2 regions of the Kitasatospora sp. NPDC098652 genome follow, and region 1 is predicted to be linked to the other one. Evidence: predicted binding sites of a transcription regulator. Region 1 holds the regulator's gene; the other holds the start of a gene.
What was found. The regulator HspR, encoded in region 1, represses chaperone genes until heat shock. The targets are predictions, from matches to a motif close to TTGAGNNNNNNNNNCTCAA.

Region 1 (15,522 bases):
GTGAACTGGTCGGCCCTCGCTGGCGGAACCGCCGAGGCCCCGTTCCACGACCAGATCGGCCACATGCTCACCCAAGGCCTCACCCAGCGCGCCATCGCCACCCGCCTGGGCCTGAGCGAGCGCACCGTCGCCGGCCACATCGCGCGCCTACGGGAGTCGTACGACGCGGAGACGCTGTTCCAGCTCGGCTGGCAGATGAGGGGAGCCCGCGATGCCTGAGCCGGTACTCGACCTGCCCGATGCCGCAGCCCGTGAGCTCTACCGGGCGATCCTGGCCGAGGGCGGCCGGATCCGCATCGACGAGATCGGTCCTGAGGACGCAGCCGCCGTCCAACAGCTCGCTGACCTCGGCCTGCTCGTCCTCCGCATCGCCGACGGCACCTACAGCGCGGTGAACCCCCGGGCCGTAGGCGAGCGGATTGGCGCGGACCTGCGGGAGGAGAGCGCCCGCCTGCTTGCCCGTGCCGCTGCCGTCCCGGACCTGTTGGACGACCTGACCCAGGCCTACGACACCGCGCCCCGTCGCGCCGATCCCGTCGGCGGGGTCCGGCGGGTGGTCGGCATGCCGGAGATCCGGCACCTGATCTCGCAGCTGGTCAAGGACTACCCGCATGAGGCCCTCGCGGCCCAGCCCGGCGGGCCCCGTCCCCACGACCACATGCAGGACTCGCTCGACCACAGCCGCCGCTACGTCGAAGCGGGCGGGGCGATGTTCACCGTCTTCGAACCGTCGGCCTGCTCCGATCCACGGACGGTCGAGTACGCGCTGCACTCCACTCAGGCCGGCGCCCCGATCCGGCTGCTGGAGGGGCCCTTCACCAAGACGCTGATCTTCGACCGCACCGTGGCCGTGATCCCGGCCACCCTCGACCACACGGTTGCCGCCGTGGTCGAGGACGCCGCGATGGTTGCCTACCTGGTGGGGGTCTTCGAGCAGCAGTGGCAGCACGCCCAGGCCGTGGACTGGGAGTCACTCGCAGCCGGTTCCGCCCCGATCGCCCACGAGCAGGTGGGTCGCCTGCTCGCCAGGGGTCTCACGCAGCGGGCGATCGCTACCCGTATGGGCCTGAGCGAACGGACCGTGGCCGGTCACATCGCCCGGCTGCGTGAGGTGTACGACGCGGAGACCCTGTTCCAGCTCGGCTGGCAGATGCGGGGAGCCCGGACGGGGGAGTCCGGTGGGTGAGTCCTGCTCAGCCGGTGGCGGCGCCGGTCGGCCAGTAGCCGGGGGTGGCGGTCTGCTGCCGGGGGACGTTGAAGCGGTCGCCGGGGGCGGTCCAGAAGCCCTCGCGGAGGGAGAGCGCCATGCCGGCCCAGTCGAGGGCGGTCTCCACGGTGTGGTGGAGGGCCTCCTGGGACCAGGTGTCGTCGAAGACCAGCGGCAGGACGGGGGCGACCTGCTCGATGGTGGCGATCAGCGGGTTGTGGGTGATGGCCTCGTCGACGAGCAGGACGATCGGCTTCCGCAGCGCCGACGCCCAACCGAGTTCGAGGCTGACGCCGGCCGAGAGCGGGGCGCCGACATAGGCGAACACCAGGTCAGCGGACTGGAGCGCGCGGAAGTCGGAGGGGACCCGGGGCTCGGGCGCCCGACCGGCGACGGTCCAGGCGTCGCTGTGGTGCGCGCTGTACACGGCGGCACCGCTGCGGAGGAGGGTGGTGCGGAGCGTCGTCAGCCGCGTCCGGCTGGCGAGCGTCACCACGCTGTCCGCGGGGCCGGTCAGCCGCATCAGCGGCGCGGCCAGGAACACACGTGCACGCCGACCCTCAGGGGCCTGGCTGTCGTTGTGACGCAGGTAGGGCTCGGTCATGTCGACTCCGGGGGAAGGCCGACCGGGGGAGAGAATGTCGGCTATGCGTTGAATGTGGGCTGCTCTGTGGAGTGGTGCTACTGGTGAACGGCTTGGCGTTTGACGGTACATTGGCAAGATGTGGCGTCCTGCTGGACCATCGGGAGCGAACTGATCGTCCAACGCGCCGTGGTGTGGCGTCCAGGGTTGGTCGGTGTCATCTGGATGCCTGGCAGGGAGATGACGCACACCTTGCGGGGCAGCTGCTGGTGACAGCCTCCCCTTCGCGCGGCACAATGTGAGCCGTTATCCTGCATGGCGGTTCTAGTGGCGATTGTCGAGAGAGAGTAGGGGCGTGACTGACATGCGCCGATTTGTCCGCAAGGTTGTGCTTTCGGCGGCCGTTGCTGCTGCTGCGCTGGGCGTTGTTTCTCTCGCGAATGCTGCCGACTCGCACGACACGACTGCCATCAAGGCTGCCGTGAGTGTCGCGGACGACATCTCCTGGCAGTGATCGTAGCCACGTGGCTTCCTGGGTACATGCCAAAATTCCCGAAATATTCGCCGACATTCCAGAAGTGGGCGAATGGGTCAGTCGGTAGGATTCTGGGCTTGCCGACCGAGAACGTATCCGAGCTGGAATAGCGAGTCGACCTTGTAGTCGTCTCGCATTTCAGCTATATGTCTTGCGAGTGTCCGCTCGCTGATTCCCAGGCGTCGCGCAATGACTCGGTGGTTGGTGCCTTCGAGCATCAGATCGATGATTGTTTGCCGGAGGCGGGATACCACCTGCTGCGGCACTGTGCGGCCACCCTCGAACTCCAGGGCGCGGCTCCAGCATCGTTCGAACACCTCTTCGGCGAGGTAGTCGACTACTGCGGGGTCGTGGATGAAGGCCGCAAGGCTCATGTCCTCGGCGATCGGGATGACGGCGACCCGTCGATCCATCAGTATGAGGCGCGTGTACGGCTCGTCAAGGGTTCGGTACTGGCCGCCGGCCCGAGCGAGCGTCGCTACGTAGTCCCTGGTCGGCTGGTGGTAGCGGGTGCTGGCGTGGTAGATCGTCCGTACCTCCGTGCCACTGCGGAGCGTCTCCAGATCTTGCTCGATCATTCCAGCGAGAAGATCGGGCTGTCGGGGGCCGCCAGGTTGGAGTGATAGGGCCTCCCCCAGTCCGGACTCCCGGTACTGCTCCAGCCGCTGACGGATAAGAACCTTCCCCTGCACATATTCGATAGATCCTCCGAACTGCTTTGGGGTGTGGAATTCCCGTGCCAAATCCTGCAGTTCGGAGGGGAGGGACACGGCGCGCGATAGGAGTTCCAGCGCCTGACGCTGCCAGGAATGGCTGAGACTCGTCGAGAGCTGCGCCGGGTCGGCGGCTACGAGAGTAGTGGGGTCATCGCTGTCGGGCACGAGAAGGCCAATCCTCACCAGCTCCTCTCGGGATGAATGAGTTTGATCGGCACTGGGGCCCAGCGGCAGCTTGCCGTCTCCTCGGATGACGGCGAGGTAGAGCTCTTTTGCTTCTGCAGAGAGGGTGGACAAGCCGGCGGAAAGGGGCTGCTCTCGTTCACTCATCCGCGACTCCTTGCCGTTACCGTGATGCCTGTGTGCTGTCAGCGCTGATGCTGAATCGCGGTTCAGCATGCCAGATCCTCTGAGTCCTCTGGAGAGGGAATGTGATCGCACTCTCTCACCAACACCCAGCCGCCGGCACCCCCCGAACAGGAGGGAGCCGGCGGCTGGTGGTGCGGTGCGGGCCCCGGGTCAGCGCTTGGGGCGCCAGACGACGAGGGCGCTGGACTGGGGGGTGGGGGGCTGGTACGGGACGAGGTCGCGGCGGTAGGAGGCGTGGACGGCGGCCTCGCGCTGCTGGAGGGCGGTGGCGGCGCCCTCGAGGGAGTCGACCAGTTCGGTGATGCGCGACTGGAGGGCGCTGACCTGGTTCTCCAGCTCGATGATCCGCTTGATGCCGGCCAGGTTGATGCCCTCGTCCTGGGAGAGCCGCTGGACCTCGCGCAGCTGCTGGATGTCGCGGGCCGAGTAGCGGCGGCCGCGGCCGGCGGTGCGGTCGGGGCAGACCAGGCCCAGGCGGTCGTACTGCCGCAGGGTCTGCGGGTGGAGGCCGGAGAGTTCGGCGGCGACCGAGATGACGTACACCGGGGTGTCCTCGGTGAGGACGTACTGCGGCGCGGCCGCGGCGCGGCGGGGGCGGCCGCCGGCGGGGCTGCCGGGGAGGCCCTCACCGAGGCCCGGGCCGATCGGGCCGCCCGCGCCGATCGGGCCGTTGGCGTTCGCCGGGTCCATCGGGTTCGTCGGGTTCATCGGGTTCGGGGACATCTGGTCGTCACGCTCCCTTCGCCGCCCGGAACAGAGCGGCTCGTGGGTCGTCGGAGGCGGTGGCCTCGCGGTACTGCTCCAGGGCGTCCAGCGCGTCGCCGTCGACGTGCTGGGGAACGACGACCTCGACGGTGACGAGGAGGTCGCCGCGGGTGCCGTCCTTGCGGGTGGCACCCTTGCCGCGGGCGCGCATGGTGAGGCCGTTGGCGCTGCCCGGGGGGAGCTTGAGCTTCACGGCGGGGCCGTTCAGCGTGGGCACCTCGATGGTGGCGCCGAGGGCGGCCTCGGGGAAGGTGACCGGGACGGTGACGGTGAGGTTGTCGCCCTTGCGCCCGAACACCGGGTGGGGGTCGACGTGCACGGTGACGTAGAGGTCACCGGGCTGGCCGCCGCGTTCGCCCTGGGCGCCCTTGCCCTTGAGCCGGATCCGCTGGTCGGCCTGGACGCCGGCCGGGATACGGACCTGCATGGTGCGGGCGGAGCTGGCCCGGCCGCTGCCGTGGCAGTCGGGGCACGGGTCGTCGACGATCATGCCCCGGCCGCGGCAGTCCTTGCAGGGCTCGGAGAGCGCGAAGGCACCCTGGCCGCGGCTGACGGTGCCGGCGCCGACGCAGGTCGGGCAGACCCTGGGGGTGGTGCCGCTCTTGGCGCCGGTGCCGTTGCAGAGCCGGCAGGGGGCCTGGCTGGTCATCCGCAGCGGGACGGTCGCGCCGTCGACGGCCTCCTCGAAGGAGAGTGTCACCTCGGTCTCGACGTCGGCGCCGCGCCGGGGCTGGGCCTGTCGGGCGCCGCCGCGGTTGAAGAGTCCGCCGAAGACGTCGCCGAGTCCGCCGCCACCGCCGCCCTGGGTGCCGGTGAAGAGGTCGCCGAAGTCGAAGCCGTAGCTGCCGGCGCCGCCGGGGCCGCCGGTGCGGAAGCCGCCGTTGGCGAAGAGGCTGCGGGCCTCGTCGTACTCCTTGCGGCGCTTCTCGTCGGAGAGGACGTCGTACGCCTCGGAGATGTCCTTGAAGCGCTCCTCGGCCTTGGCGTCGCCCTTGTTCGCGTCCGGGTGGAACTCGCGCGCCAGCTTGCGGTAGGTCTTCTTGATCTCGGTGGCGGTGGCGTCCTTGGGCACGCCGAGGACCTTGTAGTAGTCCTTCTCGACAAAGTCCTTGCCGCTCATGCGCCCACCTCGCTCCGCCCGGAAGCCGCAGAGCGGTTCACGCACCCCTCGATGGTTCGCTCGCTGTGCTCGCTCACCGCTCCCGACACCTCCCGATGTCCATCGTCACTGCGCTGTCAACAGCCGCCGGAAGTAGCGCTGCTGACAGCGCGCTGCGGAGCCGGCCGCCGTACTGGCCGGCGTACGACTCCGCAGCGCACTGGTTGTCAGCTGTCACAGGTTGTCAGCTGTCCGAGCCACCGTCGGACTTGTCCTTCTCGGCGGACTTCGCCTCGGCGTCCGGGCCGGGCGTCGTCTGGGTGCCGGGCTGGGGCTCGGCCACGGCGACCATCGCCGGGCGGATGATCCGCTCGCCGATGCGGTAGCCGGGCTGGAGGATCTGGACACAGGTGTCCTCGGTGACGTCCGAGGAGTAGCTGTGCATCAGCGCCTCGTGCTGCGTCGGGTCGAAGGGCTCGCCCTCCTTGCCGAACTGCTGCAGGCCCAGCTTGGCGACGACCGTCTCCAGGGAGTCGGAGACGGACTTGAAGCCGCCCGTCACCTCGCCGTGCTCGCGGGCGCGGCCGATGTCGTCCAGGACGGGGATCAGGGACTCCAGGATGTTGGAGACCGCGATCTCGCGGACGGTCAGCCGGTCGCGCTCGACCCGCTTGCGGTAGTTCTGGTACTCGGCCTGCAGCCGCTGCAGGTCCGCGGTGCGCTCGGCCAGCTCGCGCTTGGCCGCGGCGAGCTCCTCGGGGGCCTCGCCGGCACCGGCCGAGGCGGCTTCCTCGGCGGCCTTGATCACGGCCTCCTCGGCGGCGGAGTCGTCGCCGGGCTTGCCGCCCTGCGGCTTGTCCGTCATGCCGACGCACCACCCTTGGGCTTCTCGTCGTCGACGATCTCGGCGTCGACGACGTCGTCCTCCTTGGCGTGGGCGGAGTCGCCGGCCGCGGCGGCACCGGCACCGGCGGCGTCGGCGTTGGCGTAGAGCGCCTGGCCGAGCTTCTGGGCGGTGGTGGAGACCTTCTCGGAGGCCTCGCGGATCTTCGCGATGTCCTCGCCCTTGAGGGCTTCCTTGAGCTCGCCGATGGCGGTCTCGACCTCGGTCTTGACGTCGGCCGGCAGCTTGTCGGAGTTGTCGGCGATGAACTTCTCGGTCGAGTAGACGAGCTGCTCGGCGGAGTTGCGGGTCTCGACGGCCTCGCGGCGCTTGTGGTCGTCCTCGGCGTACTGCTCGGCCTCGCGGCGCATGCGGTCGACCTCGTCCTTCGGCAGCGAGGAGCCGCCGGTGACGGTCATCTTCTGCTCCTTGCCGGTGCCGAGGTCCTTCGCGCCGACGTGCATGATGCCGTTGGCGTCGATGTCGAAGGTGACCTCGATCTGCGGCAGGCCGCGCGGCGCCGGCGGCAGGCCGGTCAGCTCGAACATCCCGAGCTTCTTGTTGTACGCGGCGATCTCGCGCTCGCCCTGGTAGACCTGGATCTGCACGGACGGCTGGTTGTCCTCGGCCGTGGTGAAGATCTCGGAGCGCTTGGTCGGGATCGTGGTGTTGCGCTCGATCAGCTTGGTCATGATGCCGCCCTTGGTCTCGATGCCGAGGGACAGCGGGGTGACGTCGAGCAGCAGGACGTCCTTGACCTCGCCCTTGAGGACACCGGCCTGGAGCGCGGCGCCGATGGCGACGACCTCGTCCGGGTTGACGCCCTTGTTGGCGTCCTGGCCGCCGGTCAGCTCCTTGACGAGCTCGGCGACGGCGGGCATGCGGGTCGAGCCACCGACCAGGACGACGTGGTCGATCTCGGAGAGCGAGATGCCGGCGTCCTTGATCACGTTGTGGAACGGGACCTTGCAGCGCTCCAGCAGGTCCGCGGTCAGCTGCTGGAACTGGGCACGGGTGAGCTTCTCGTCCAGGTGCAGCGGGCCCTCGGCGGAGGCCGTGATGTAGGGCAGGTTGATCGAGGTCTCGGAGGACGAGGACAGCTCGATCTTGGCCTTCTCGGCGGCCTCGCGCAGACGCTGCAGGGCCATCTTGTCCTTGGACAGGTCGACGCCGTGGCCGGACTGGAAGACCTTGACCAGGTGGTCGACGACGCGCTGGTCCCAGTCGTCGCCGCCGAGGTGGTTGTCACCGTTGGTGGCCTTCACCTCGACGACCCCGTCGCCGATCTCCAGCAGGGAGACGTCGAAGGTGCCGCCGCCGAGGTCGAAGACCAGGATGGTCTGGTCGTCCTTGTCCAGGCCGTAGGCCAGGGCGGCCGCGGTGGGCTCGTTGACGATGCGCAGGACGTTGAGGCCCGCGATCTCACCGGCCTCCTTGGTGGCCTGGCGCTCCGAGTCGTTGAAGTACGCCGGGACGGTGATGACGGCGTCGGTGACGGTCTCGCCCAGGTAGGCCTCGGCGTCCCGCTTGAGCTTCTGCAGCACGAAGGCCGAGATCTGCTGCGGGTTGAAGTCCTTGCCGTCGATGTTGATCTTCCACCCGGTGCCCATGTGGCGCTTCACCGAGCGGATGGTGCGGTCGACGTTGGTGACCGCCTGGCGCTTGGCCACCTCGCCGACGAGGACCTCGCCGTTCTTGGCGAAGGCGACGACGGACGGCGTGGTCCGAGCGCCCTCGGCGTTCGTGATGACGGTGGGCTCGCCACCCTCCAGAACGCTGACGACCGAGTTCGTCGTACCGAGGTCGATGCCGACCGCGCGTGCCATCGTAGATACCTCCACGGAAGAGTTGAGCTTTACAGGCTCAAGGATGCACGACCCGGCGGGTAGCGTCAACAGCTATGAGTGCTCGGCACTCAACTTTGCTGATATCCCCGCTGACATCGGCGCTGACATCGACCCGGAGGGGCGGGCCGGTTCGGGCGCTCGCGACGGGGCGGCGCGCGTGCGGTCACGTGACTGCCGCCATAGCTTGGGAACCTTCTGGAGGACTGTTGGCGACCTGTAATGTCCGGGCCGTCGGCCCGGCAAGTTACCGACCAGTACAATCACTCGGAAACCCGCGGGCCCGCAGAACGCAGAACGTAGAAACGTAGACCGCAGAAGCGCAGAACCGCAGAACCGCAGACACTGCTCAACCGCAAGCCGCAGGAGACGGAGAGCGATGCAACTAGCAGCGATCGTCATCTCGCTGGTCACGTTCGTGATCGGCACCGCGCTCGCCCTCCGTGCGGCGTGGCACATTTTCAGGGTCGTGCTGACCGGCGCGCCGGACACCACCCGCTTCGGCAGGCCCGCCCAGCGCGTGAAGACCCTCGCGACCGAGTTCTTCGGCCACACCCGGATGAACCGCTGGGGGATCGTCGGCATCGCCCACTGGTTCGTCGCGGTCGGCTTCTTCAGCCTGGTGCTCACCATCGTCAACGCGATGGGCCAGCTGTTCGACGCCGAGTGGGAACTGCCGATCATCGGTCACTGGATGATCTGGCAGCTCTTCGTCGAGCTGGTCGGCACCCTGACCACCCTGGGCATCGCCACCCTGATCGTGATCCGGCTGATGAGCCTGCCGTCCCGGTCCGGCCGCAAGTCCCGGTTCGCCGGCTCGATCGCCTGGCAGGCCTTCTACGTCGAGTACACGATCCTCGGCATCGGCCTGTGCATCCTGATGCTCCGCGCCCTGGAGGGCGCCCTGGCCGGCGTCGACTCGTACGGCCCGGAGCACCTGGTGTCGTACCCGATCACCTCGGCGCTGAGCGGGCTGTCGCACGGCACGCTGGAGAACCTGGTCTACCTGTTCGCGATGCTGAAGATCTGCATCTCGTTCGCGTGGGCGATCACCATCGGCCTCAACCCCTCGATGGGCGTGGCCTGGCACCGCTTCCTCGGCTTCTTCAACATCTACTTCAAGCGCGAGGAGGACGGCAGCACCGCGCTCGGCGGGCTCCGTCCGATGACCAGCAAGGGTCAGCCGATCGACTTCGAGGACCCGGCCGACGACGCCGTCTTCGGCGTCTCCCAGGTCGAGCACTTCTCCTGGAAGGGCATCCTCGACTTCTCCACCTGCACCGAGTGCGGCCGCTGCCAGTCGCAGTGCCCCGCCTGGAACACCGGCAAGCCGCTGTCCCCCAAGCTGCTGATCATGAGCCTGCGCGAGCACGCCTACGGCAAGGCGCCGTACCTGCTGGCCGGCGGCGGCAAGGACATGGAGGGCACCGAGCAGGCCACCGCCGAGCAGCTCAAGGACGTCCCGGCGGCCGCCCTGGCCGAGGCCGAGCGCCCGCTGATCGGCACCGCCGAGGAGAACGGCGTCATCGACCCGGACGTGCTGTGGTCCTGCACCACCTGCGGCGCCTGCGTCGAGCAGTGCCCGGTAGACATCGAGCACGTCGACCACATCGTCGACATGCGCCGCTACCAGGTGATGATCGAGAGCAACTTCCCGACCGAGGCCGGGACGATGCTCAAGAACCTGGAGAACAAGGGCAACCCGTGGGGTATGGCCACCAAGGCCCGCCTCGACTGGGTCAAGGAGCTCAAGAAGGAGACCGGCATCGAGGTGCCGGTGATCGGTGAGGACATCGACCCCGCCGAGGTCGAGTACCTCTACTGGGTCGGTTGCGCCGGCGCCCTGGAGGACCGCGCCAAGAAGACCACCAAGGCCTTCGCCGAGCTGCTGCACACCGCGGGCGTGAAGTTCGCCATCCTCGGCAAGGAGGAGACCTGCACCGGTGACTCCCCGCGCCGCCTGGGCAACGAGTTCCTCTTCCAGATGCTCGGCGCGCAGAACGTGGAGACGCTGAACGCCGCGCTGGAGGACGCCCCGACCAAGCGGATCGTGGCCACCTGCCCGCACTGCTTCAACACCATCGCCAACGAGTACCCGCAGCTCGGCGGGCACTTCGAGGTGATCCACCACACCCAGCTGCTGCAGCACCTGATCGACGAGGGCAAGCTCGTCCCGGTCAACCCGGTCGAGGGCCTGATCACCTACCACGACCCCTGCTACCTGGGCCGCCACAACAAGGTCTACAGCCCGCCGCGCGAGATCATGGACAAGGTCCCCGGTCTGCGCCAGCAGGAGATGCACCGCCACAAGGAGCGCGGCTTCTGCTGCGGCGCCGGCGGCGCGCGGATGTGGATGGAGGAGCGCATCGGCAAGCGGATCAACACCGAGCGTGTGGACGAGGCGCTGTCGCTCAACCCGGACATCGTCTCCACCGCCTGCCCGTTCTGCCTGGTGATGCTCTCCGACTCGGTCAACGGCAAGAAGAACGAGGGCGCGGCCAAGGAGCACCTCAAGGTGGTCGACGTGGCCCAGCTGCTGCTCGACTCGGTGAAGGCGACCCCGCCGGCCGAGGCCGAGGAGCCCGCGACCGTCGACGCGTAACCGCGGTGACCGCAATCACTGCGGTCACTTCGGTCACCGCAATCACCGCGGTCACCGTTCGCTGTTCGACAGTTCTGCAACAACCGCCCGGCCCGGTGGACGCCGCCAACGCGCCCGCCGGGCCGGGCTTTTCGGTGCCCCGGGCGACGGCCGGCGGTACGGCGGGCGGACGGCGAGTGACGTCAATCGCACGGCCGCCGGACGGGCATTCGGTCGGAAGGAAATACAGTAGGCGCCGGACCGGCCGCGCGCCGGTCGACCCGTTCACGACGGGCTCAGACCACTGACGGAGGTATCGGCCCGCCGGGCCGGGCCGCGGAGAGCACAAGGGGAACAGCGCAGACCATGACCGAGGCGATCATGCTCGTCGGTGGTAAGGGCACGCGACTGCGTCCGCTGACCACCCACACCCCCAAGCCGATGCTGCCCGTGGCAGGCGTCCCGTTCATCGCCCACCAGCTGGCCCGTGCGGCCGCCGCCGGCGTCACCCGGGTGGTCCTGGCCACCTCCTACCTGGCCGAGGTGTTCGAGGACCACTTCCAGGACGGCACCCCGTACGGGATCGAGCTGGTCTACCTGACCGAGCGCGAGCCGCTGGGCACCGGCGGGGCCATCCGCAACGCGGCCTCCGGGCTGACCTGCGGCCCGGACGAGCCGGTCCTGGTCTTCAACGGCGACATCCTCTCCGGCCTCGACATCGCCGCCCTGCGCGACGGCCACGTGGCCGCCGGGGCCGACGTCACCCTGCACCTCACCCGGGTGGAGGACCCGAGGGCCTTCGGCCTGGTCCCGACCGACGAGAACGGGCGGGTGCTGGAGTTCCTGGAGAAGCCGGAGACGCCGGAGCAGATCGTCACCGACCAGATCAACGCCGGCTGCTACGTCTTCACCCGGTCCGTGATCGACCGCATCCCGGCCGGCCGCGAGGTCTCCGTCGAGCGCGAGACCTTCCCCGAGCTGCTGGCCACCGGCGCCCTGCTGCGCGGCGTCGTCGACACCTCGTACTGGTTGGACCTCGGCACCCCGGCCGCGTTCGTCCGCGGCTCGGCCGACCTGGTCCTCGGCAAGGTCGACTCCCCGGCCGTCCCCGGCCCCACCGGTGACGCCCTGCTGCTGCCCGGCGCCACCGTCCACCCGGGCGCGGTGCTCAGCGGCGGCACCGTGGTCTCCGCGGACGCGGTGGTCGAGGCCGGTGCGATCGTCGAGGGCAGCGTGATCCTGCCCGGCGCCGTGATCGGCCCGGACACCCTGGTCAAGGACTCGATCGTGGGCGCCTACGCCACCGTCGGCGACCGCTCGGCGCTGGACGGCGCGGTGATCGGCGACGGCGCGATCGTCGAGTCCGACAACGAGCTGCCGAGCGGCATCCGGATCGCCTGCGGCACCCTGCTGCCGGTCGGCGCCGTCCGCACCACGGCCGGCCCGGGCGGCTGCCCGGCCGGCACGGCCGCGGCCGCCTCGGTGCACGGGCCGTCGGTCAGCGCCCCGCGCTAGCGGCTCCGCAGCGGGCCCCGGGCGTCCCGTTCGGACGACTTTCGGACCCGTTCGTCTCAGGCTCGCTGCAAACCGGCCCCGGCTCCGTCCGGGGCCGACGCGCATTGGGCCGGACGGGTACCTTCGGAGCGTGGCTGGTAATCGATACGACAGCGGTCAGGGCGCCGACCGTCCGCACGGCGGATGGTCGGCGCCTCCGCCGCCGCCGGGGGCGCCCGGGGGGTACGGGCGGACGGACGGCCCCGTGGACGGGCCGGAGTACTTCACGGCCGCGCACCCGACGGCAGCACCCGGCGGGCCGGGTGCCCCGGGCACCCCGGGCGGTGGCGCGGGCGGTCCCGGGAGCACGGCCGGCGGCGGGTACGACCCCTACGCGGCCGACCCGTACGCGGCCGACCGGCCGGGCAACACCCGGGCCTTCCCGGCGGCCGGCGACCCGTACCGCGGCGGCGCCCCGTACGGGCAGCAGCCGCCTCCCTACGGCCACGAGAGCCAGGGCCGGCCCGGCTCGTACGGCCAGGGCCCGGACCAGGGCCAGTACGGCTACGACGACAACGGCGGCTACGGGCAGCAGCCGCCGTACGGCCAGGAGCAGCAGCCCCCGTACGGCCAGGACAACGTCACCGTCTACCGCGCCGGCGGCCAGTCCGCCCCGCACGTCAGCGGGCCCCGGCCGCAGTGGCGCGAACTGTTCGTCGGCATCTTCCGCACCCCGACCGCGATCTTCGACCGGACCCGCGACCACCAGGTCTGGCTGCCCGCCCTCAGCGTCTCGCTGCTGTACGGCGTGCTCGCGGTGCTCGGCATCGGGCTGACCCACGACGACATCGTCAACTCCACCTTCTCGGTCGCGCTGACCGGCCTGCTCGCCGCTGCCGTCTGCTTCACCGTGGCCGGCGCCGTCTTCGGCGCGGTCACCTACGCGCTGGCCCGCCAGCTCGGCGGCGACGGCCCGTGGAAGTCGACGGTCGGCCTGGCCGCGCTGATCGGCTGGCTGACCGACGCGCCCCGGCTGCTGCTCGACCTGGTGCTGCCCTCGGGCAGTGCGGTGGTGCAGGTGGTCGGCTGGGCGACCTGGATGCTCTGCGCGTACCTGCTGACCACCATGGTCCGGCGGGTGCACGACCTGCCCTGGGGCAAGGCGGCGGCGGCCGCGGCGGTGCAGCTGCTCGCGCTGCTGGTTCTGATCAAGCTGCCGACGCTCGGGTGACCGGGCGGCAGCGGCCGACGTGATCAAGGTCCCTGCCGCCGGTGCGGGGCCGACAGGCAGAATGGTGGGCGGGTCCGGCCGGAAGGCCCGGGCCCGCCCACCCTCGTTCGTCGACCACCAAGCGGAGCCAGCCATGACCCTCCCCACCACCCACGTCAGCTTCCCGGCCGGGGCGGTGACCGGAGAGTCCCCGGTGCTGGCGGTGCACCCGCTGGCGGACGGCCGGTACGCGGTGGTGACCGCGGCCACCCCGTTCCACCCGCTCGACCACACCTGGCCCGACCAGCCGGCCGACCACGGCACCCTCACCGTCGACGGCACCGAGCTGGCCGTGGTGGACTGCCTCACCGGCGCGGTCGGCCCGGACGGCGGGGCGCCGCTGGTCGGCGCCGAGATCCCGGTCAAGCGCGGGGACGAGGAGTGGTCCTGGCTGGTCCTGCACGTCCTCGCCGCCGACCCCGGCGACCTCGTCGGCCGCACCGCGGTGCTCGCCGTCGACACCGAGCGCCGGGCCGCCCTGAGCGCCTCGCACAGCGGCTGCCACCTGCTCGCCCTCGCCCTCAACGCCGCGCTCGCCCCGCGCTGGCGCAAGGACCCGGGCCGCTCCGACGCCTTCGGCAACCCCGACTTCGACAGCCTCGCCATGGCGAGCTCGGTGATGGACACCCAGGCCAGCACGGACACCTACCGGCTCGGCAAGTCGCTCAAGAAGAAGGGCTTCACGGTCGACGCCACCGAGGAGTTCCCCGCCCTCGCCGACGCCCTGCCCGCCCTCACCGAGGCCGTCAACGCCCGGCTGGCCGCCTGGGTCGCGGCCGACGCCCCGGTCCGGATCGACGTCCCCGGCCCCGAGCTGACCGCCCGCCGCCAGTGGCACTGCGAGCTGCCCGAGGGCGGCGCGCAGATCTTCTGCGGCGGCACCCACCTGCACCACCTCGGCGAGCTCGCCGAGCTGCGCACCGAGCTGCGGCTGTCCGAGGACGGCGCCGAGCTGGTCGCCGTCACCAGCCCCAAGCGGGCCTGACACCGCCGGGCGGCCCCGCCGTCTGTCCGGGACCGCCGTCCGTCCGGAAACGCCGCGGGCGGCCACCCCCTGGTCGAGGGGGTGGCCGCCCGCCGTGCGTGCGCTCTGCCGCGGCGCGGTCAGACCTCGCTGCGGTGGAAGTTCAGGTACGAGCGGGACGGCGTCGGGCCGCGCTGCCCCTGGTAGCGCGAGCCGTAGCGCGCGGAGCCGTACGGGTGCTCGGACGGCGAGGAGAGCCGGAACAGGCACAGCTGCCCGATCTTCATCCCCGGGTAGAGCTTGATCGGCAGCGTCGCGACGTTCGACAGCTCCAGCGTCACGTGACCGCTGAAACCGGGGTCGATGAAGCCCGCCGTGGAGTGGGTGAGCAGGCCCAGCCGGCCCAGGCTCGACTTGCCCTCCAGCCGGGAGGCCACGTCCTCGGGCAGCGTGATGACCTCGTACGTCGAGGCCAGCACGAACTCGCCCGGGTGCAGGATGAACGCCTCGTCGCCGTCCGGTTCGACCAGCCGGGTCAGGTCCGGCTGCTCCTCGGAGGGGTCGATGTGCGGGTACTTGTGGTTCTCGAACACGCGGAAGAAGCGGTCGAGGCGCACGTCGATGCTCGACGGCTGGATCATCGCCGGGTCGAACGGGTCGATGACGACCCGGCCCAGGTCGATTTCGGTCCGGATGTCCTTGTCAGAGAGCAGCACGCTTCGAGGTTACGTGCACGACGGGGCCCCGGACGAATCCGTCCGGGGCCCCGTGTCCTCCCGTCGGCCGTCAGGCCAGGAACTCAGCGGCCTCCAACCGCATCGCCCGAGCCAGTTGGGCCGTCGACAGCTCCCGCACGTCGGCCAGCACCGAGCTCCGGAGCCGTCCGCACTGCGGACAGCGGATCAACCGCCCGGGCCCGAGCCGCCCGGGACCGAGGTTCTGCATCGGGAACGTGGTGGTGCTGAACAGGTGCCCCTCGGCACAACGAACGACGGCGCGCTGCTCCATCGATCCCCTTCCCATCCCTAACCCAGTACTCACCCGTACTCATCGCGCCCCGGCGGCCTGGCCCCGGGACAGCGTCACATTAGGGGATGTTCCGGACATTCCACACCGTGGCTCGCCGCCCCGACCCCACACCCACCGGGGCACTGGCACGCGGCCCAAACAGTACGCCCCCGGCCCGCCCCCGCCGGGCTCCGCCACGGCCCG
Region 2 (15,522 bases), on a different contig from region 1:
CGGGTCGAGGTTGCCCTCGAACTCGCCGAAGATCTTGCCGTACGGCTTGCCGACGATGTTGGCCAGCACGTTCAGGCGGCCGCGGTGGGCCATGCCGATGACGGCCTCGTCCAGGCGGTGCTCGGCGGCGGAGTCGATGGTCGCGTCCAGCAGCGCGATCAGCGACTCACCGCCCTCCAGCGAGAAGCGCTTCTGGCCGACGTACTTGGTCTGCAGGAAGGTCTCGAAGGCCTCCGCCGAGTTCAGCCGGCGCAGGATCCGCAGCTGCTCCTCGCGCTCCGGCTTCGAGTACGGCTTCTCCAGGCGCTCCTGCAGCCACTTGCGCTGCTTCGGGTCCTGGATGTGCATGTACTCGATGCCGACGGTGCGGCAGTAGGTGTTGCGCAGCAGGCCGAGGATGTCGCGGAGCTTCATCATCTTCTGGCCGCCGAAGCCGCCGACCGCGAACTCGCGCTCCAGGTCCCACAGGGTGAGGCCGTGGGTGGTGACGTCCAGGTCGGGGTGCTTGCGCTGCTTGTACTCCAGCGGGTCGGTGTCGGCCATCAGGTGACCGCGGACCCGGTAGGAGTGGATCAGCTCCATGACGCGCGCGGTCTTGTTGACCTCGTCGTCGTGGGTGGTGGCGACGTCGGTGGCCCAGCGGACCGGCTCGTACGGGATCCGCAGCGACTCGAAGATCTCGTCGTAGAAGCCGTTCTCGCCGAGCAGCAGGCGGTGGATCTCGCGCAGGAACTCGCCGGACGCCGCGCCCTGGATGACGCGGTGGTCGTAGGTCGAGGTCAGCGTCATGATCTTGGAGACGCCCAGGCGGGACAGGGTCTCCGGGGCGGAGCCCTGGAACTCGGCCGGGTACTCCATGGCGCCGACGCCGACGATGGTGCCCTGGTTCTGCATCAGGCGCGGCACGGAGTGCACGGTGCCGATGCCGCCGGGGTTGGTCAGCGAGACCGTGACGCCGGTGAAGTCGTCCATGGTCAGCTTGTTGGCGCGGGCCCGGCGGACGATGTCCTCGTAGGCCTGCCAGAAGCCGAAGAAGTCGAGGGTCTCGGCCTTCTTGATGGCGGCGACCACGAGCTGGCGGTCGCCGTTCGGCTTGACCAGGTCGATCGCCAGGCCGAGGTTGACGTGCTCCGGCTTGACCAGGAAGGCCTTGCCGTCCTCCACCTTGTAGCTGTGGTTCATGCCCGGGGCGGCCTTGATGGCCTGGACCAGGGCGTAACCGATCAGGTGGGTGAAGGAGACCTTGCCACCGCGGGCGCGCTGCAGGTGGTTGTTGATGACGATGCGGTTGTCGATCAACAGCTTCGCCGGGACGGCGCGGACCGAGGTGGCGGTCGGCACCTCCAGCGAGGCGTCCATGTTGGTGGCGACGGCCTTGGCCGGGCCGCGCAGCTGGACCAGCTCGGGGCCGGCCGCGGCGGGGGCGGCGGGCGCGGCCGGGGCGGCGGCCTTGGGGGCCGGGGGCGCGGCGGGCGCGGCGGCGAGCGGGGCGGCGGCGGCCGGGGCCGGAGCGGCCGGGGCGGCGGCGGGTGCGGCCGGCGCAGCAGCTGCGGCGGGCGCGGGGGCAGCGGCAGGGGTCGGCGTGGGGCCGGCCTGGGTCGCGGCCTGGGTCACTGGGGTCACCTCGGTACCGGGCTTGTAGTCGGCGAAAAAGTCCCACCAGGCTCGGTCTACCGAGTTCGGGTCCTGGAGGTACTGCTGGTAGATCTCATCGACGAGCCACTCATTGGGGCCGAAGCCAGTGGAGCTTGCCGAGCTGTTGGGGGTTTCAGGGGACTGTGGCGACACGGCGGCAACCGCCCTCTTCCGCTTCCTTTTGGGATGTTTGGACAGCGGGGATTAAGGCTACGCCCCTGACCAGTGATCGCGCAGTCCCCGGGCCCCAGGCGTCGCCCAGATCACAGTCCTGACCTGCAGATTGGCTGAAAAAGCACGTTAGAAAGCCGTATCTGAGGGGAACCGATCGCGCCCGATCACCCCCTAAACCGGGGCGAAAGCGGACAAACACCCGGGTTCATCCGTCGACGATCTTCGTATGCGTCTGTGTCGGATCTGTGACAAATGTCCCGGCCGGCTCAGGACTGCCCGGGCAGCCGGACCTCGATCCGGCAGCCGCGCGGCGACTCGGCGACGGCGATCCGTCCGCCGTGCAGGTCCACCGCCCAGCGGGCGATCGCCAGGCCCAGCCCGGTGCCGCCGTCCGAGCCCGGCCCGGAGGCCGTCGCGGTGCCGCTGCGGCTGAACCGCTCGAAGACCCGGCCGCGGTCCGCCGGCGGGATGCCGGGGCCCTCGTCCTGGACCTCCAGCAGCAGGCCGCCGTCCTCGCCGTCGGGCCGGGCGCGCACCGTCACGGTGCCGCCGGGCGGGGAGTGCTTGCAGGCGTTGTCGACCAGGTTGGCGACCACCTGGTGGAGGCGTTCCGGGTCCGCCACGGCGGTCAGGCCGACCGGGCTGACCTCCAGGGCGAGCCGGACGTCGCCGCGCCGGGAGAAGGCCCCGCCGGCCGTCGCGCCGTCCACGGTGACCCCGCGCAGCACGCCGTCCAGGAACTCGCGCACCTCGAAGGGGCGGGCGTCCAGGTCGACCACGCCGTCGTCGATCTTGGAGAGGTCCAGCAGGTGGGTGACCAGGCGGCCGAGCCGCTCGGTCTGCTCCAGCGCGGCCCCCAGCGTCGCCGGGTTGGGCTGGACGACGCCGTCCACCACGTTCTCCAGCACGGCGCGCAGTGCCGCGATCGGCGTGCGCAGCTCGTGCGAGACGTTGGCGACCAGCTCCCGGCGGTGCCGGTCGGCGGCCTGGAGGTCGGCGGCCATGCCGTTGAAGGCGGCCGCCAGTTCGCCGATCTCGTCGCGCGAGTTCACCTCGACCCGGCGGCTGTAGTCGCCGGAGGCCATCGCGCGGGCGGCGTCCGTCATCTCGCGCAGCGGGGCGGTCAGCCCGTGTGCGAGGAACTGCATGAACAGCAGCGAGGCGATCATGGAGAAGACCATGATGATCCGGATCTGGGTCTCGGACCGGATCGCCACGACCACCATCCCGGTGGCCAGGAACACGGAGACGATCACCAGCAGGGCGAGCTTGCCCTTGATCGAGCGGACCGGGTCGAGCGGACGGATGTCGGCCCAGACCCGGCTGGCCGCCCGGGCGGCCAGGGTCTGCGGGCGAGCGCCGTCGGCGTCCCCGTTGCGTTGCTGTGGAAAGGTCATTGGTCCCCTGTGATCCCCGCGTGTTGTCACGGCGGTGCCGGGACACGGGCCCCCCGGTGGCCCGTCGCCCGAAGCCCCCGTCAGGAGAGCGGGGCCTCCAGCGCGTATCCGACGCCGTGGACGGTGCGGATCCAGCTGGCGCCGATCTTGCGGCGCAGCGCCTTCACGTGGCTGTCCACGGTGCGGGTGCCGGACGCGTCGGTCCAGTCCCACACCTCGGCCAGCAGCTGCTCGCGGGTGAGCACCGCGCGCGGCTGGGCGGCCAGGCAGGCCAGCAGGTCGAACTCGGTCGGCGTCAGGTGGACGTCGCCCGAGGCGAGCCGGACCCGGCGCTGCACGTGGTCGATCTCCAGCTCGCCGAAGCGCAGGCTGCCGAGCGCGGGCGTGCGGGCCGCCTGCTGGGCACGCTCGACGCGGCGCAGCAGCACGTTGACCCGGGCGGCCAGTTCGCGCATGGAGAACGGCTTGGTCATGTAGTCGTCGGCGCCGACGCCGAGGCCGACCAGCAGGTCCGTCTCGTCGTCGCGGGCGGTCAGCATCAGTACCGGCACCGGGCGCTGGGCCTGGATCCGGCGGCACACCTCCAGCCCGTCGAAGCCGGGCAGCATGATGTCCAGGACCACCAGGTCCGGCTGCCAGGTGTGGAAGCCGTCCACCGCGCCGGGGCCGTCGTGGGCCACGGCGACCTTGAACCCCTCGGCGCCCAGTCGCGCCGCGATCGACTCGGCGATCGTGGGTTCGTCCTCCACCACCAGCACTCTGCGCTGGCTGCTCACAGTGCCGCCGGTGTTGGGGTTGTCCTGCTGAATTTCTGTCACGGTCACGCCACCGCCCCCAGGGCTGCGGGCCGGCCACCTGTGGGGATGGCGGGGCTCCGCTCGTAGTCTTGTTCCGTCGTGGACTGTGCCGGGTCCGCCGTCCCGTTCGTGCACCGGGGAGTGGCGGACGGATGGTCTTCCGTCCACTCCTCCCACGCACTTCGCAGCGTACGGACAGCGGATGCCTCCCGGCAGGCGGACCGGACGTTTCCGGCCCGCTGGGCCGGCTGTCCGGCCACCCTTGGGCCCACCGCACGAGTGGGCACGGGCCGATACCTTACCCGGCGAATTTTCACTGCGTAACGGTACGTATGCAGTTCAGTTGACGCCAAGTCGCCGGTCAGAGGCCCTACTGACGCGTTAATCGGAAGTAGGTCTGGACCAATGCCGGGAATCCGGCCGGTCCCGCCGTCGACGGTCTTCACGGGCTTTTCTCAGGTGCCTCTCAGAACCTCGACGTAGCGTGGCCGCGACAACGCCCCGCAGGGCGGAATCCGGCCTCCGCGCCGGGGCGTCGGGTGCCTCCGGGCGCCGTGCGGCTGCGGGTGTGGGAGCGGAGGCGTCATGGCTGGACTGCGGTGGGGTGCCGGCGGGCGCGCGCCTTCGGGGGCGCCGTACGGAATGCTTCCGGGCCGGCTGCGCGGCGGTGCCGTCGAATGGCTGCTGGAACGCGTGCCGACACCGCGGCGTACTCCGTTCACGATCGGATATCTCGCGGTCGTCGGAGCCACCTCGACCTTCGCCGGGATCGCCGATCCGGAACTCGTCCGGCGTTTGCAGGAAGCTTCCAGCTCGGACGGCCACAACCTGCTCGAGCACCCGCTGCGCGCCCTGCTGCTCAGCGGCTTCTGGGTGGCCGGGGGATCGTGGCTGCCCTACCTGTGGGGGTTCGCCCTCACCCTGGCCCCGTTGGAGCGCCGGGTCGGGCCGGCCCGGACGGCGGCGGTGCTCGCCGCCGGGCACGTCGCGGCCACCCTGCTCTCCCAGGGCGTGGTGATCACCGCGGTGGAGACCGGACGGCTGGCCCCGGCCGCGATGGACCAGCTGGACATCGGCGTCAGCTACGGCGTGCTCGCCTGTCTGGGCGCGGCGGCCGGGGCGCTGCCGCCGCGCGCGCGGGCGGTGGCGCTGGCCGGCGTCGGGCTGATGCTCGTCCAGCAGATCGCCACCCAGAAGGACCTGGTCACGGCGGTGGGGCACCCGGCCGCGCTGCTCACCGGGATGGCGCTGGGGCGCCGGCTGGACCGGATCGAGCGGCGCCCGCCCGGGCCGCGGTCGCGTCCGGCGCGGCTGCGGGCGGTCGGCTCCGCCGCTTCCCCGTCCGCCTCCTCGGTGCTCTCCTCGGTCGTCTCCCCGGTCGTCTCCCTGGCCGCCGCGGCGGTGCGGGCCGGGCGGCGGCCGTCCACCGCGCGCTGACGCCGGGGCCCTCTTGGGCCGTTCTTTCCGCTTCCTTTTGACGGCGCCTCCTCCCGGCCGTTCCGGTGACGTCGCCGTTCGCTCACGGCGAACAAGATGCGGGGAACAACTGGCGCTCGTGAATCCTTAGTCAGGTCGACTCAAGTTCACTGACCGGGGAGAGATCATGGCATCGACGTCCACACCGCTCACCCTGCCCGTGCTGCCCCTCGACGACGAGGTGGTGCTCCCGGGCATGGTCGTCCCGCTGGACCTCAAGGACACCGAGGTGCGCGCCGCGGTCGAGGCCGCCCGTGCCGCGGCCGCCGGCTCCGGCAAGCCCCAGGTCCTGCTGGTCCCGCGGGTGGACGGCTCGTACGCGGCGGCCGGCACGCTGGCCACCGTCGAGCAGGTCGGCCGACTGGCCGACGGCCCGGGCACGATCGGGCAGCCGGCGGCGCTGGTGCGCGCCGTGCGCCGGGTCCGGATCGGGGTCGGCACCACCGGCCCCGGGGCCGCCCTCTGGGTGGAGACCACACCGTTCCAGGAGTCCTCGGTCGGCATGCCGGTGGCCGGGCGGGCCGCCGAGCTGGTCAAGGAGTACAAGGCGCTGTCCACCCAGTGGCTGCGCAAGCGCGGCGCCTGGCAGATCGTCGACCGGGTGGCGCAGATCGAGGGCGTCGGCGAGCTCGCCGACAACATCGGCTACGCACCCTTCGCCACCGCCGAGCAGAAGCTCAAGGTGCTGCTGGAGGCCGACCAGGTCGCCCGCCTGGAGTACGCGCTCACCCTGCTGCGCGACCACCTCGCCGAGGAGGAGGTCAACGACACCATCCGCAAGGACGTCGAGGAGGGCGTGGCCAAGCAGCAGAAGGAGTTCCTGCTCCGCCGCCAGCTGGAGGCCGTCCGCAAGGAGCTGGCCGAGCTGAACGGCGACCCGGCCGACGAGGAGGGCGACTACCGCGCCCGGGTCGAGGCCGCCGACCTGCCCGAGAAGGTCCGCGAGGCCGCGCTCAAGGAGGTCGACAAGCTGGAGCGCTCCTCAGACCAGTCGCCCGAGGGCTCCTGGATCCGCACCTGGCTGGACACCGTCCTGGAACTGCCCTGGAACGAACGCAGCGAGGACGCGTACGACATCGCCGGCGCCCGCGCCGTGCTCGACGCCGACCACGCCGGCCTGGCCGACGTGAAGGACCGCATCGTCGAGTACCTCGCGGTGCGCAAGCGCCGGGCCGACCAGGGGCTCGGGCTGGTCGGCGGCCGCCGGGGCGGCGCGGTGCTGGCCCTGGTCGGGCCGCCCGGCGTCGGCAAGACCTCGCTCGGCGAGAGCGTGGCCCGCGCCATGGGCCGCAGCTTCGTCCGGGTCGCGCTCGGCGGCGTCCGGGACGAGGCCGAGATCCGCGGCCACCGGCGCACCTACGTCGGCGCGCAGCCCGGCCGGCTGGTGCGGGCGATCAAGGAGGCCGGTTCGATGAACCCGGTCGTCCTGCTCGACGAGATCGACAAGGTCGGCTCCGACTACCGGGGAGACCCGGCCGCCGCCCTGCTGGAGGTGCTGGACCCGGCCCAGAACCACACCTTCCGGGACCACTACCTGGAGGTCGAGCTCGACCTCTCCGACGTGGTCTTCCTCGCCACCGCCAACGTGCTGGAGGCCATCCCCGAGCCGCTGCTCGACCGGATGGAGCTGGTCCGGCTGGACGGCTACACCGAGGACGAGAAGGTCGTCATCGCCCGGGACCACCTGCTCCCGCGCCAGCTGGAGAAGGCCGGCCTCGGCGGCGAGCAGGTCGGCGTGGACGAGGAGGCGCTGCGCCGGCTCGCCGGGGAGTACACCCGGGAGGCGGGCGTGCGGAACCTGGAGCGCTCGATCGCCCGGGTGCTGCGCAAGATCGCCGCTCAGGCCGAGCTGGGCGAGCGCGAGCTGCCCGCCGCGGTCGGCGCGGCGGACCTGCCCGCCCTGATCGGCCGCCCGCACCACGTGCCGGAGTCCGCCCAGGAGCCGGCCGAGCGCCGCACCGCCGTCCCCGGGGTGGCCACCGGCCTCGCCGTCACCGGCGCCGGCGGTGACGTCCTCTACATCGAGGCCTCGCTGGCCGACGCCGAGACGGGCGGCACCGGGCTGACCCTGACCGGGCAGCTGGGCGACGTGATGAAGGAGTCCGCGCACATCGCGCTCTCCTACCTCCGCTCGCGCGGCGCCGAGCTGGAACTGCCGGTCACCTCGCTGCGCGACCGCGGCGTGCACCTGCACATCCCGGCCGGGGCCGTCCCCAAGGACGGGCCGAGCGCCGGCATCACCATGACCACGGCGCTCGCCTCGCTGCTCTCCGGCCGCAAGGTTCGCACCGACGTGGCGATGACGGGCGAGGTGTCGCTGACCGGGCGGGTGCTGCCGATCGGCGGGGTGAAGCAGAAGCTGCTCGCCGCCGACCGGGCCGGCGTCACCACGGTGATCATCCCCAAGCGCAACGAGGCCGACCTGGACGACGTCCCGGCCGAGGTGCTGGAGCGGCTCACCGTCCACCCGGTGGCCGACGTGCGGGAGGTGCTGGAGCTGGCCCTGGAGCCGGCCGGAGTGCTGGTCGCCGCGGCCTGACGCGGTCGGGGCGGGCGGCCCGGGCCGGTCCGGCGGATCCGCCGGACCGGCCCGCCGCGTGCCACACTGCGGAGATGCCGTCCCCCACGCAGCGCGTCCTGGCCCGGGTGCCGGCGAGGCTGCGGCCGTTCCTGGTGCGGCACCGCCGGCTGGTGAAGTTCCTGACGGTCGGCAGCGGCTGCTTCGTCCTCACCACGGTGATCGACGTCGAGCTCAAGTTCACCGTCCTGGAGCACCAGCCGGTGGTCGCCCTGACGGTGGCGACGGTGATCGCCACCGCCGTCTCGTACGTGCTCAACCGCCGCTGGGCCTTCCGGACGGACGGGCGCCGGCCGGAGGCCCTGCTGTTCTTCCTGGTCAGCGTGGTGGCGATCGGGGTCAACGACATCCCGCTGGCGCTCTCCCGGTACGCCCTCGACCTGCGCGAGCCGTACGTCGACCCGTTCCAGCAGGAGGTTGCCGACTTCCTCAGCGGGATGGTGGTCGGCACCTTCGTCGCCATGCTGTTCCGCTTCTGGGCGATGCGGCGCTGGGTCTTCACCAGCCCCGCCGCCCGGACGCACGCGGAGCCGGAACCCGGTTACGCTGCACCCGAGATGCCACGGGATGTACCGGAAAGACCGTGAGGTGAGGGTTATGCGCGGGGAGCCGGACGGCGTCCGGACCGGGCCCGCCAGCCAGCAGGGAATGCGCCGGGCCAACCTGGCCCTGGTGCTCGGCCTGATCGCGCGCGGCCCCCGCTCGCGCGCCGAGGTGGCCGCCGGAACCGGGCTGACCAGGGCCGCGGTCTCCTCGCTCGCCGAACAGCTGATCTCGGCCGGCCTGGTCGTCGAGGAGGGCCCGGCCGCCCCCAGCGGCAAGGTCGGCCGCCCCGGCACCGCGCTCGGCCTCAACCCGCTCGGGCCCGGCGGCCTCGGCGCCGAGATCGGGGTCCGCCACCTCGGCGTCTGCGTGGTCGACCTGCGCGGCGAGGTCCGGGCCTGGCGGCGCGAGGAGAGCGCCAACCACGGCCGGGAACCCGCCGCCGTGATGGCCGACCTGGCCCGGCTGGTGCGCTCGGCCGTCGCCGAGTCCGGCCTGCGCCCGGCCGGGCTGACCCTGGCCGTGCCCGGGCTGGTCGGCAGCGGCGGGGTGCTCCAGCGGGCCGCCAACCTCGGCTGGCAGGACGTCCCGCTGGCCGCCGAACTGCGCCCGGCGCTGCGCGTGGTCGGCGAAGGCCTGGCCGAGCTGCCGGTCGACGCGGACAACGAGGCCAACCTCGGCGGCCTGGCCGAACGCTGGCTGGGCGAGGGCCCGGAGGACTTCCTGTACGTCTCCGCCGAGGCCGGCGTCGGCGCCGCCGTGGTGGTCGGCGGCCGGCTGCTGCGCGGGTCGCGCGGCTACGCGGGCGAGCTGGGCCACATGCCCGTCCACCCCGAGGGGCGGCGCTGCGCCTGCGGCTCGCACGGCTGCCTGGAGCAGTACGCGGGAGAGGCGGCGGTGCTGCGGGCGGCGGGGCTGGCCGGGGTGCCCGGCGACTGGGTGGCGCTGCTCGCCGAACGCGCCGGCGCCGGGGACGAGCCGGTCCGGACGGCGCTGGCCGGGGCGGGGGCCGCGCTCGGCATCGCCGCCGCCGGGGCGGTCAACCTGCTGGACCCGGCCGAGGTGGTGCTGGGCGGCGGCTACGCCCGGCTGGCGCCCTGGCTGGTGCCGGCGATGCGGCACGAGCTGGCGGCCCGGGTGACGGTCCGGCCCTGGGCGGAGGACCGGCTCACGGTCTCCCGGCTCGGCCGGCGCGGGCCGCTGCTGGGGGCGGCGGTGGGCGTGGTGCGCGCGATCGTCGCCGACCCGGGGCCGCTCGCGGGCGGCTGAGCCGACCGGCCCCCGAACAGGAGCGGGCCCCGGGAACGGGCCCCCGGAACAGCAACGGGCCCCCGACCACTGCGGTCGGGGGCCCGTCCGGTGCCGTGGGCGGTGCGCCGGGGCTCAGGCCGCAGCGGGGGCGTCGGCGTCGAGCTCGCGCCCGGCCTCGCGCGGGGTGCGCAGCACGGCCAGGAAGGCGACGGCGACGCCGACCAGCGCCCAGACCACCAGGACCAGGATCGGCATGCCCAGGTTGGTGGAGCCGAAGTAGGCGATCGACTTGGTGGCGCTGGTGCCGGCGCCGTTCGGGATCAGCGAGCCGATCGCCCGCCAGAACGGCGGCATCATCGGGGCCGGGTAGACGCCGCCGGCGCTCGGGTTGCCGAGCACCACGAAGACCAGCACCGCGAGGCCGATGCCGATGATGCCGAACAGGCACTGCAGGGCCATGGTGAAGGCGCCGACGGTGAACACCACCAGGGCGCCGAGGGCGGTCAGCGACAGGATCGAGCCGGGCATCGCGTCCAGCACCGGCCCGGCGATGATCGTGCCGCCGAGGCCGGCGCCGACCGAGTACAGCGCGAGGACGCCGAGGCGGATCAGCAGGCGGTGGACGTTGGCCGGCTTGGAGCCGGCGCTGATGCCGAGGATGGAGGCGACCAGGTAGCCGCCGACGCACCAGCCGATCACCAGGTAGAAGCCGGTGAGGCCGTTGGTGTCGCCCTTGGCCAGCGGCACGACGTCCTCGACCTTGACGGTGCGGCCCTGGGACTTGTCCAGCGCGGTGGTGATGCTCTCGGCGGCCTTGGCGGCCGAGGTGCCGCGGGCGCCGGCGGTCAGCAGGGTGTCCTGGGTGCCGTTCGGGTCCACGACCAGCGCGGCGTAGATCTTCTGGTCCTTGATCTGCTGGGTCGCCGTCTCGGTGTCCGGCGCGGTGACCGGCTTGACCGCCTCGTCCGGCACCGACTCCAGGGCCTGGACCAGCTTGGGCGTGACCTGCGGCGGCGCGACCACCGCGATCGACAGCTTGTGCGGCGTCGGGTGGTGCAGCGCCCCGACGTACGAGGTGATGAACCCGAGCTGCAGCAGCAGCACGCCGATCACCAGCAGTGCCGCACGCGGTGTGACCGCGCCCTTCAGTTCGGCGACGAATCCCTGCCCCGGGGCGGTCATCCACATCTCCTTGCGTATCGGCGGAAAACGGATACTTAATACCATGAACTAACTTGCTCTTCCTACCTCCCGCGCCGGTTCTCGGCCACCGCTACTGGGTGGCGCCGGCGCCGCGGCGGACGAGGAGTGCCTGGTGGTGACGGGGTGTCGGGTCGGGGTGAGGGTCCGGCGGGCCGCGCCGAAGTGGCGGAACTCTCACGCCGGGCGGGGCTTTACTTGGGCTTGAAGAAGGTTGCCTTACTCAACTATCAGTCGTATGGTTGCTTAAGGCAACGAATTTCCCTGCCCGTGTACCCCGCACGCCGCGCCCGGTGCCCCGCCCCGTAGCCGTCCGCCTCGCCGAAGGACCCAGATGACCGTGACCACCCAGGCCTCGACCGGCGCCGCAGCCGCCGTCGACGACCGTCCGATGACCCACCGGCAGGTGATGGAGGCGCTGTCCGGCCTGCTGCTCGGCCTGTTCGTGGCCGTGCTCTCGTCGACCGTCGTCTCCAACGCCCTGCCGCACATCCTCACCGACCTGCACGGCGGCCAGTCCGCCTACACCTGGGTGATCACCGCGGCCCTGCTCACGCTGACCGCCTCCACCCCGATCTGGGGCAAGCTCTCCGACCTGGCCAGCAAGAAGCTGCTGCTCCAGATAGCCCTGCTGATCTACATCGCCACCTCCGCGCTGGCCGGCCTCTCGCAGAACACCGGCGAGCTGATCGCCTGCCGCGCCCTCCAGGGCATCGGCGCCGGCGGCGTCGTCGCGCTCGGCCAGATCTGCCTGGCCGCGATGGTCCCGCCGCGCGAGCGCGGCCGGTACAGCGGCTACTTCGGCGCGGTGTTCGCCCTCGCCACCATCGGCGGCCCGCTGATCGGCGGCGTCATCGTCGACACCTCCTGGCTCGGCTGGCGCTGGTGCTTCTACGTCGGCATCCCGTTCGCGCTGGCCGCGATCCTGGTGGTGCAGCGCACCCTCAAGCTGCCGGTGGTCAAGCGCCCGGCGAAGATCGACTACCTGGGCGCGCTGGTCATCACCGGCGCCGTCAGCCTGCTGATGATCTGGATCACGCTGGCGGGCACCGACTACCCGTGGCTGTCCTGGCAGACCGCGGCCATGGTCGGCGGCGGCGTGCTGCTGGCCGCGCTGGCCGTGGTGGTCGAGCGCCGCGCCGCCGAGCCGATCATCCCGCCGTCGCTGTTCAAGTACCGCACCGTCACCCTGGCCGCGATCGCCAGCGTGCTGGTCGGCGTCGGGATGTACGGCGCGACCACCTTCCTCAGCCAGTACTTCCAGCTGGCCCGGGACAAGTCCCCGACGACGGCCGGCCTGATGACGCTGCCGATGATCATCGGCCTGGCGGTCTCCTCCGCGGTGGCCGGCCGGCTGATCACCAAGTACGGCAGGTGGAAGGCCTACCTGGTCGCCGGCACCGCGCTGCTCGCGATCGGCTTCGGCCTGCTCGGCACCGCCCGGGTCGACACGAACTACGGGCTGCTCTCCCTCTACATGGCGCTCACCGGCATCGGCCTCGGCCTGACCAGCCAGAACCTGGTGCTCGCGGTGCAGAACACGGTGCCCCGGCACGAGCTCGGCGCGGCCAGCTCCGTCGTCACCTTCTTCCGCACCATGGGCGGCGCGATGGGCGTCTCCGCGCTGGGCGCGCTGATGTCCAACAAGGTCGGCCACTACCTGGCCGAGAACCTCGCCGCGGCGCACATCCCGGCCGGGGCCGCGGCCTCCGGCGGCGGCATCCCGGACCTGGCGAAGCTGCCGGCCCCGATCCTGCCGCTGGTCACCGACGCCTTCGGCCACGGCGTCGGCACGGTCTTCCTGTGGGCCGCGCCCTTCGCGGCGCTGTCCTTCGTCACCGTGCTGTTCATCCGGGAGACCGCGCTGCGGACCACCCAGGAGAGCTGACCGGGGCGGGGAAGCGCGCAGGCACGAACGCCGACGGGCCGGGGAGAGTTCGACTCTCCCCGGCCCGTCGGCGTCGCTCGGTGCCGTGATGCCTTACGGCGCGGCACCGAGCCGCGACGCCTTACGGCGCGGCGATCAGCACCAGGCCGTAGACCACGGCGCAGGCGCAGAGCGCGAAGCAGGCGTACGCGCCGGCCAGCAGGGCGGGCTTGCCGCCGCCGGCCGCCTGACCGCCCGCCGCGCGGGAACTCAGCGCGGCCTCCCGGCGGGACAGCGCCAGGATGCCGAGGGCGAAGACGGCGACCACGGCGACGGTGACGCCGAAGCTGATGCCGGCGGTCTGGGCCAGGGCGTTCCACTTGATGTGCATGGGAGTGCTCCTCGGTCTGCGGCGCTCAGGCCGCGACCGTGGTCGAGGCGGGGGTGGGGGCGGCGGTGGCCGGGGTGGCGGCGACCTCGACGGGGGTGACCTCGACCGGGGTGACCTCGGGGATGTCGTTGACGTTGTCCGCGCTGACCGGCTGGCGGCGGGAGATGACCCACATGGTGGCCGAACCGGCCACCAGCACGGCGCCGACCAGGGCGACGCCCCAGGCGCCCTGGCGGGCCAGCACGGCCGCCCCGCCGGCGACCAGGCCGGCGGCCGGCAGGGTCAGGCCCCAGGTGTAGACCATGCGGCGGACCAGGCTCCAGCGCAGCTCCGGCTTCGGGCCGCCGAGGCCGGCGCCCATGATGCCGCCGGTGCAGACCTGGGTGGTGGAGAGGCCGAAGCCCATGTGCGAGGAGGTCAGGATGACGGTGGAGACAGCCGACTCGGAGGCGAAGCCCTGCAGCGGCTTGATGTCCGCCAGGCCCTTGCCCATCGAGCGGATGATCCGCCAGCCGCCCATGTAGGTGCCGAGCGCGATCGCGGCGCCCGCCGAGACGATCACCCAGGTGGGGGGCAGCGCGCCGTGCGGCAGGGCGCCGACCGAGACCAGGGTCAGGGTGATGATGCCCATCGTCTTCTGGGCGTCGTTGGTGCCGTGCGCCAGCGAGATCAGCGAGGAGGAGAAGATCTGGCCGGTCTTGAAGCCCTTGTCGGTGGCGGCGCCGTTGCCCCTGCGGGTGATCGCGTAGGCCAGCTTGGTGGCGCCCCAGGAGGCGAGGCCGGCGACCAGGGGGGAGGCGACCGCCGGGATGATGATCTTGGTGATCACGGTGTCGAAGTTGACGCCGTTCATGCCGACGCCGACGATCGTGGCGCCGATCAGGCCGCCGTACAGGGCGTGCGAGGAACTGGACGGCAGACCGCGCAGCCAGGTCAGCAGGTTCCAGAGGATCGCGCCGGCCAGGGCGGCGAAGATCACCTCGGGGTGGATGCCGGCCTTCTCGTTGACGATGCCACCGGAGATGGTGGTGGCGACCTTCACCGACAGGAACGCGCCTGCGAAGTTGAGCAGGGCCGCGATGGTGACCGCGACCTTCGGACGGAGGGCCCCGGTCGCGATCGCGGTGGCGGACGCGTTGGCGGTGTCGTGGAACCCGTTGGTGAAGTCGAAGGCGAGCGCCGTGATGATCACAACGGCTACCAGGAACGAGATGTGTTCCATACCCAAACAATCGTCGTAGTTGTCGCACGGACGTTGATGACCTCGCGACCGTAGGTCTGTTGGGTAAACGGAAGGTGAACTGAGCCGGGAATCGTGGTTCCGCCGGTGACCCGCCGGTGTCCGGGAGCTTTCGGAGGGGTGTCCTGGGCCCCGCTGAGCTGGGCATTGGCGGAGAACGTCCTGTTTCGCCCCCGTTTGCTGAGACCTGTCTCACAGCTGCCGCGCGGATCAACGGATCGGCGGATCGACAGATCAATCGAGAATTAACCTCCCGGTCCGCGTGCGCTCTGTTTCCGACGAGTAACCCGTGGGAGGATCTGCGGGATCGTTCCCGGGGGAGCCCGCGGGCGGCGCACCGGCAGGACAGGGCAAGGGCGGGGAGGACCACCCATGGGCGGGGCTGCACAGCGCACGGAGACATCAGGAGTACGCCCCTGGGTGCGGGCGGCCCTGCGGTGCGGAGCCGTCCTCGCGGCCGCCGCGCTGGCGCTGCCGGTCGCCACCCAGGCCGCCTACGCGGCACCCGACCCGGGCGCCGGTGCCGTCGTCGCCCCCGGAGCCGACCCGCTCGCCGCGGCCAAGGCCACCCTCGGCCCGCTGCTCGACCAGCTGCACGGGCTCTACCAGAGCGCCGAGGCCGCCACCGAGCAGTACAACGGCGCGGTCGCCAAGGTCACCGAGCAGCAGACCACGCTCACCGACCTCCAGGGCAGGCTCGACAAGCAGCAGAAGCAGGTCGACGCCGGGACGGACATCGCCTCCCAGCTCGCCGCCGCCCAGTACCGCAACGGCGCCTCCTCCGCCTACGCCGAGCTGCTGCTCTCCAAGGACCCGTACGAGGCCGTCACCATCGCCGAACTGCTCGCCGCGGCCAGCCGCTCGCAGTCCGAGTTCCTGGACAAGCTCAAGGCCGACCGGGACGCGCTCGACGGCTTGAAGAAGCAGACCGAGGAAGCCCTCAAGACCTCGCAGGCGCTGGTCGTCCAGCAGG

Region 2: a site for HspR is predicted at 5,566-5,584, ahead of lon (endopeptidase La). Genes of this name have one in related genera too.

Annotation. Positions count from the first base shown of each region.
Region 1 covers NZ_JBIWAQ010000010.1:117,426-132,947, reverse strand. Annotated here, with positions in the region: gene ACIQWA_RS22445 (LuxR C-terminal-related transcriptional regulator) at 1-219, shown strand, start outside; gene ACIQWA_RS22440 (LuxR family transcriptional regulator) at 212-1,186, shown strand; gene ACIQWA_RS22435 (hypothetical protein) at 1,194-1,811, opposite strand; gene ACIQWA_RS22430 (hypothetical protein) at 2,146-2,304, shown strand; gene ACIQWA_RS22425 (hypothetical protein) at 2,382-3,371, opposite strand; gene ACIQWA_RS22420 (heat shock protein transcriptional repressor HspR) at 3,561-4,100, opposite strand; gene dnaJ (molecular chaperone DnaJ) at 4,141-5,295, opposite strand; gene grpE (nucleotide exchange factor GrpE) at 5,519-6,139, opposite strand; gene dnaK (molecular chaperone DnaK) at 6,136-7,983, opposite strand; gene ACIQWA_RS22400 ((Fe-S)-binding protein) at 8,381-10,603, shown strand; partial or broken gene ACIQWA_RS22395 (sugar phosphate nucleotidyltransferase) at 10,949-12,013, shown strand; gene ACIQWA_RS22390 (Yip1 family protein) at 12,342-13,307, shown strand; gene ACIQWA_RS22385 (metal-dependent hydrolase) at 13,441-14,331, shown strand; gene dcd (dCTP deaminase) at 14,451-15,026, opposite strand; gene ACIQWA_RS22375 (hypothetical protein) at 15,097-15,318, opposite strand.
Region 2 covers NZ_JBIWAQ010000004.1:292,993-308,514, reverse strand. Annotated here, with positions in the region: gene ACIQWA_RS12110 (multifunctional oxoglutarate decarboxylase/oxoglutarate dehydrogenase thiamine pyrophosphate-binding subunit/dihydrolipoyllysine-residue succinyltransferase subunit) at 1-1,788, opposite strand, end outside; gene ACIQWA_RS12105 (sensor histidine kinase) at 2,076-3,206, opposite strand; gene ACIQWA_RS12100 (response regulator transcription factor) at 3,287-4,024, opposite strand; gene ACIQWA_RS12095 (rhomboid-like protein) at 4,589-5,440, shown strand; gene lon (endopeptidase La) at 5,607-8,018, shown strand; gene ACIQWA_RS12085 (GtrA family protein) at 8,093-8,644, shown strand; gene ACIQWA_RS12080 (ROK family protein) at 8,655-9,869, shown strand; gene ACIQWA_RS12075 (ABC transporter permease) at 9,984-11,033, opposite strand; gene ACIQWA_RS12070 (MDR family MFS transporter) at 11,386-12,939, shown strand; gene ACIQWA_RS12065 (hypothetical protein) at 13,061-13,309, opposite strand; gene ACIQWA_RS12060 (anion permease) at 13,335-14,531, opposite strand; gene ACIQWA_RS12055 (NlpC/P60 family protein) at 14,970-15,522, shown strand, end outside.